Gemmobacter sp. 24YEA27: one gene and its partner. The protein of the gene in region 1 interacts with the protein of each later gene in a pairwise test. Links are inferred from orthologs where the notes say so. Each region holds a gene or a part of one and is shown on either strand. Other genes may lie near its edges.

Region 1 (3,199 bases):
GCCGATCGCATTGGCGCCCGCGGTATTTGCCAGCTGGATCGCATAAGATCCGAGGCCACCGCTCGCCCCCCAGACCAGCACATTCTGCCCCGGTTTCAGGTCATGCGGCGCGTGACCAAAGAGCATCCGGTAGGCGGTCGCCAGCGTCAGCGTATAGCAGGCGGATTCCTCCCAGGTCAGGTGTTTCGGGCGCTCCATCAGCTGCTGCGCCTGAACCTTGGTGAATTGCGAGAATGAGCCGTCATGGGTCTCATAGCCCCAGATCCGCTGGGTCGGCGAGAACATCGGGTCGCCGCCGTTGCATTCCTCGTCGTCGCCATCATCCTGGTTGCAATGGATCACAACCTCATCGCCGACCTTCCAGCGTTTCACCTTGTCGCCCACCGCCCAGACGATACCCGAGGCATCCGAGCCCGCGATGTGATAGGGTTGAATATGCACGTCAAACGGCGAGATCGGCACGCCGAGACCGGCCCAGACGCCGTTGTAATTGACGCCCGCCGCCATGACGAGCACCAGCACCTCATTGCTGTCGAGCTTCCAGGTGTCGACCACCTCAAGCTGCATCGCGCTTTCGGGCGCGCCATGACGTTCGCGGCGGATCGCCCAGGCATACATCTGCGCCGGTACATGGCCGAGCGGCGGCATCTCGCCAATCTCGTAGAGATCTTTCTTGGGGGCATCATAGGTCATGATCGGTGCCTGCCTGTCCAGTGCCATGGGCGAACTCCTGATTTCGTGCCGCGCCGCAGAATCAGCGGGCCGTTGTCAGGAGGTTTAAAATTCATCACGCAATAATGCAATCACATTTGGATAGTTTAGGTAATTTTATGTCCGCCGCGTCGCAGCGCCACCTGGAAGCAAGCCAGGACAACACTTCTGCCTGTCGCGCGGCCATTCCGGCCCGGAAAAAGACGCGCCCGCGGTCCGGGACGGTGCAGAGAATGCGGCGGAAAGAAAAAGGCGCCCTGCGCAGATCGCGCGGGCGCCAGGTGCGGAACGAGGGACAGTGCAAACAAGGTACGGGGGTTCCAGATCCCGTGCCTCATGACTGTGACTTAGAAACATTACTGCTGAATTAAAGGGGCGTTCGCATCTTTGTGATCAAACGCCCCCGCCGCAGTTGCCCCTCCCTTAACGGATCGTGGCCGCGTAAAGCGCCACCGCCGCCGCATTCGAGACATTGAGACTGCCGAAACCGCCCGCCGCCGGAATACGCGCGATCAGATCGCAGGTCTCGCGGGTTTTCTCGCGCAGTCCGGGCCCCTCGGCGCCCATCACCAGCCCGACCGGCCGCGTTCCGGCCTGGCTCAGCGCATCCGACAGCGTCAGATCCGCCTCGCCGGCAAGGCCGATCAGCAAAAAGCCCATATCGCGCAGCTCATTCATCGCATCGGCAAGATTGGTGACTCTGAGATAGGGCTGCCGCTCCAGCGAACCAGAGGCGGTTTTTGCCAGCGCCCCGGTCTCCGGCGCGGAATGATGGCGCGGCGCGATCACGGCACGCGCCCCGAAAACCTCGGCCGAACGCAACACCGCACCGGCATTATGCGGATCGGTGACCCGGTCCAGCAGCACCACGAGCGGCGCGCCTTCACCCGAGACCGCGACCTCCTCAAGGCTGCCCCAGTTGAGCGGCTTCACCTCCATCGCAGCGCCCTGATGCACAGAACCCGGATCAATCGGCACGTCGAAGGCCCGCGTATCAACCAGCTCCGGCTCAAGCCCCGAAGCGAGGATCGCATCCTCCAGCTTGTCGAATGCGTTCTTGGTCACCACGAGACGCAGTTTCTCGCGCTTTGGGTTCAACAGCGCGTCGCGAACGGCATGCAGCCCGAAGAGCCAGACGGTCTCTTTCGCCTCTGCCCGCTTCGCGCGTTCCTTATCGACCACCCAGGCTGGTTTTTTCATCGCATTATCCCCGTCTGGCTCCAGATCACGCATCACAGATTTCCGGGGACAAAAGGCCGAATCCAGCGAAAAGCGCAAGGCAAAAGCGGATCATGTGCCAGGTCCTGAGCCGATCACACGAAAGATCGTCACAAAAGCGGTGATAGGGCATTGACGGGGCAGAACGGAGAATCTAGTAAGCCCGCACTGTGGGCGACGTGCTGCAAGGTGCGGCAGCGGACTGTAACTCCGCCGAGGAGACTCATGCCTGGTTCGATTCCAGGGTCGCCCACCATCAATCATAACAATGCGTTATGGGATTGATCCTGTAAGATAGGCCTTTGGGCCCGCCGGGATCAGCATAGATGTTTTTCAAACTCTTCCCGCCTGGTTTCCTCGTACGGTCAGCCTGTCGCGTTTTTTGCAGTTCAGGATCACGCGCGGCCTGGAATGCCTGCCGCCCGGGACTCGCTTTTTTTCAGGGCGGGCCTGTCCCAGGTTGGCCGTTCTGACCGTGTCGCCCGTCCGGGAAATGGTCCGAGACTGCGGCGACCCCACGCAGACGCGGGCAATCTGGCCTTTGCGGCGCCCTGGGGCCATGGGGCCTGTCACTTTTGACCTTGGATGGGAACGCGCCGAGCGCGGCCTCGTCCGCGAGGCGGAACACGGCATCAGCCACATCCTGCGCCAGTTCCAAACGAGCAGACCGGGCAAAATCGGCCCTGCTCCGCGCCTGGGTCGGATAAAAAAATGAGAGGAAATAGTGCGCTGCGCCGGAAAGCATCACAAAAGACCACGCGCAGGACAAGGCGGATAGGTAATCCGCCCGGGCCCTCGCGGCCCATCGGTGACGCATAAACGACCGGAAGACGGGCCTGAAACAACCGGCAGATGTCGGAGAGGCGCGCCGGGGCGGCAAAGCCCCCGGCGCGGCCCGAGAGCATGATCAGAGGATTTTCTGGCCGGTTTTGGCCCAGTCTTTCGCGAACTGCTCCAGCCCCTTATCGGTCAGGACATGGTTCGCCATCGCCTTGATCACCGAAGGCGGCGCGGTGATCACGTCAGCCCCGATCAGCGCGCAGTCTTTCGCGTGGTTCACGGTGCGGACCGAGGCCGCGAGGATCTGCGTCTCAAACCCGTAATTGTCATAGATGGTGCGGATATCCTGGATCAGATCCAGCCCGTCGAGGTTGATATCATCCAGACGGCCAACGAAGGGCGAGATGAAGGTCGCACCGGCTTTCGCCGCCAGCAGCGCCTGGTTGGCCGAGAAGCACAGCGTCACATTGACCATCCTGCCCTCATCCGT
Region 2 (3,236 bases), 2.0 Mb from region 1 along the record:
GAAGCGGACGTCGACATATTCGACTTCCTCGTCCTTGATCAGTTTGAGAGCCTTCGCAACCGCGCTCATCTGACTGCCTTTCGTTCAGGGTTAACACTTGCCGGGTCTGCGCCCTCTGCGCCTGCCCGTATTCGGAAATTCGTATGATCAGATCGCCGGATCAGATCGCGTCATCGCCGGTTTCGCCGGTCCGGATGCGGATCGCCTGTTCGACCGGAGAGACAAAGATCTTACCGTCGCCGATCTTGTCGGTGCGCGCGGCCGAAACGATGGCCTCGACGGCCGCTTCGACCATGTCATCCGCCAGGATCACTTCGATCTTCACCTTGGGCAGGAAGTCGACGACATATTCGGCCCCGCGATACAGCTCGGTATGCCCCTTCTGGCGCCCGAACCCCTTGACCTCGGTGACCGAGAGCCCCTGGATTCCGGCTTCCTGCAGGGCTTCCTTGACCTCATCAAGTTTGAAGGGCTTGATGATCGCCTCAACCTTCTTCATCCGCCGACTCCTCCGTTCCTGTCTCTGACCATCGACCATTTCCGCATCAGACGGGCAATCGCGATGGCCCGGCAAGCGTTCAAGCCGGGCGGAAATTCGCGCGACATGCACAATATTTAATCACACCGTCACAAAAACAGGCGACATTGGAACGCCCATGCAGCAAACAGGCAAAAAATGAGCATAGTTCTGACCTCGGCGCAGATGCGGGCGGTTGAAAATGACGCCATTGCCTCGGGTGCGTTCACCGGGCTGGAACTGATGGAGCGCGCCGGTCAGGCAGTGGTTGACGCGGTTCTCGCCGCCCGGGCCCGGATCAAACCTTGCCTGGACGCGCCATGATCTTCTGCGGCCCGGGCAATAATGGCGGCGACGGGTTTGTCATCGCGCGCCTGCTGCATGATCAGGGCTGGAAGGTTGATGTTTATCTGACCGGCGATCCGGCGCGGATGCCAGCGGATGCGCGCTTCAACCACGATCTCTGGCTGCAACTCGGCCCGACCCAGGACCCTGCCACCTGCGATCCTTCGGATGTCCGGCCCGATCTGGTGGTGGATGCCCTGCTGGGGACCGGTGTCTCGCGCCCGATTTCGGGGCCGATGCTGGTGGCGCGGGATAAGCTGTCGGAGGCGGCGGCCCTGACCGAAGTGCTCTCGGTCGCGGTCGATCTTCCCTCAGGGCTTTGCGCTGACAGCGGCAAGGCCTTCGGCAGTCTGTATGAGGTCGATCTGACCGTCACCTTCGGCTTTTTCAAATGCGGCCATTTTCTCGCCGAGGGCCCATCCCATTGCGGCAGGCTGCTTTGCTGCGATATCGGGCTGGATCCGGAGGCGCCTTCCAGGCTTTTTCGCCGTATAAATCGCGAACGCCCCCGGCCCCGCCTTGATCTTACGGACGTGACCTGGATCGTAGATGGTCGTGAACTGCGTCCGGGATTTTCAGGAAAGAAAAGCAGGCTCGACAAGGGCTGGTATGATACCGGCGGCCATAAATTCAGCCATGGCCATGCGCTGGTCGCAGGCGGGGCCGCCGGGCGCAGTGGCGCCGCGCGGCTCTCGGCCCGCAGCGCCCTTCGGATCGGTGCAGGGCTGGTGACTTTGGCAAGCCCTCCGGAGGCAATGGCCGAAAATGCGGCGCGACTTGATGCGATCATGCTGTCACCTGTCAGGGATGCGGCAGTGCTGACCGCCTTGCTGGAGGACAAGCGGATCAACGCGCTTTGCATCGGGCCAGCGCTTGGGACAGGTCCGCGAGAGGCCGATCTGGTGCGGGCGGTGCTGGACTCCGGGAGGCCGGCGGTGCTGGACGCGGATGCGCTGTCGCTGCTGGCCGCCGATCCGGATCTCTTTGCGCGCCTGCATGAAAAGACGGTCCTGACACCGCATGGCGGCGAATTCAGCCGCCTTTTCCCGAAATCGCGGCGCAACTGGCGACGCCCCCCGGCGCGGGGCCGGTTTTCTCCCGGATTGACGCGGCGCGCGCGGCGGCACGGCAGTCGGGTTGTATCGTCTTGCTGAAGGGTCACGACACCGTGATCGCCGCACCGGATGGCGGTGCAGACATCAATTCCGCCGCCTATGGGCGGGAGGCGCCCTGGCTCGCGACAGCGGGATCGGGGGATGTGTTGGCCGGGATCATCACCGGACTTCTGGCGCGCGGGATCAGGCCTTTTGAGGCCGCCTGTCTCGGCCCTTGGCTACATGTCGAAGCAGCGCGCAGCTTCGGCCCTGGGCTGATCGCGGAAGATCTGCCCGAGGCGCTGCCAAAGGTTCTCCGCGCGACAGAGCGGTGGAGGGAGCCTCTGGCTGCCTTCGGGACGCCTCCGGCGGGCCTGTTTGTGTCAGGGTAACATGGCAAAGCGCAACCGGTCGCACGCCCGCGCTTATGGACCAGGAGGAGAGATCAGGCGGTTATTTTGGCGCTGGTGCAAAGCAGTTCCATGCCATTTGCATAGATGATTTCGTCGCCATCAAAGACCAGCGTGAAAAGGCGGATTTCCGACACGGTCTCAGAGCGGATGTAATCGCCGTCACACAGACGCTGCGCCTCGATCATGGCGACCTCCTGACCATAGAGGGCCCGGGCGCGCCAGTCGCGCAGTATGATCTTCTGGCCCGGCGCAAGAAAGCAATCAGCTTCCGGGCGGTCATGACCAAGCGCCGAGGCGCTGACGCGGATCATACCGGCATCGCGCATCACCGAAACTTTGATTGATTTCAGAACCCTGACGCCCGATCTGGTGACAACACGGTCGCCCGGGGCGAGAAACTGGACCGGGAGATCGCCGTCAAGTGTGAGAACAGTGGTTCCAACCGTAAGACCGGACGCCGCGGTGACTTCGACAGCCGGAAGGTCAGTTTCGACGCTGAGAAGGCTTTCGATCATCATGGTCTCAATCCCTGATCTTCGCGCTATGTGACCCAGTTTCGCGCCGAACTATGGCAGGAATTGGTCAGGGCTGCGCTTATTTCCAGGCTTTTGCCCGCCGATGCACCGGTTTTGTGGCCGGAATGTCCGCTTTCCCGCAGTCTTGTCGCGATGATTTTCCGCTCGCATCCCAATCGGGCCTTTGCTAGAAGGGCGCGGATTTTCCGGGCATATGCGGGGGCCGGCCTGTCACATCAGGGTCTGGTCCCCGTTTCGTTATCCCGGAAGAACATGAGCGATGCGGGTGTGGCGGAATTGGCAGACGCACCGGATTTAGGTTCCGGCGCCTTACGGCGTGGGGGTTCAAGTC

Evidence for each region.
Region 2: the proteins of rlmB (region 1) and QNO18_RS10040 interact in binary tests that used the Escherichia coli proteins (3 or more experiments, as listed by UniProt). The link is inferred for Gemmobacter sp. 24YEA27 from one-to-one orthologs.

What each region holds. Positions count from the first base shown.
Region 1 is NZ_JASJPW010000001.1:174-3,372, forward strand. The notes cover bases 24-2,905. They hold rlmB (23S rRNA (guanosine(2251)-2'-O)-methyltransferase RlmB), read right to left. Parts: upstream 1,912-2,905; coding sequence 1,135-1,911; downstream 24-1,134. Other genes in these bases: fsa (fructose-6-phosphate aldolase), read right to left, coding at 2,837-2,905. Also shown: more of fsa, read right to left, coding at 2,906-3,199. UniProt on the Escherichia coli protein: Specifically methylates the ribose of guanosine 2251 in 23S rRNA.
Region 2 is NZ_JASJPW010000001.1:2,026,052-2,029,287, reverse strand. The notes cover bases 1-2,919. They hold QNO18_RS10040 (NAD(P)H-hydrate epimerase), read left to right. Parts: upstream 1-822; coding sequence 823-2,016; downstream 2,017-2,919. Other genes in these bases: QNO18_RS10035 (Hint domain-containing protein), read right to left, coding at 2,402-2,884; QNO18_RS25660 (NAD(P)H-hydrate dehydratase), read left to right, coding at 2,010-2,348; QNO18_RS25665 (hypothetical protein), read left to right, coding at 677-841; QNO18_RS10045 (P-II family nitrogen regulator), read right to left, coding at 161-499; glnA (type I glutamate--ammonia ligase), read right to left, coding at 1-69. UniProt on the Escherichia coli protein: Bifunctional enzyme that catalyzes the epimerization of the S- and R-forms of NAD(P)HX and the dehydration of the S-form of NAD(P)HX at the expense of ADP, which is converted to AMP.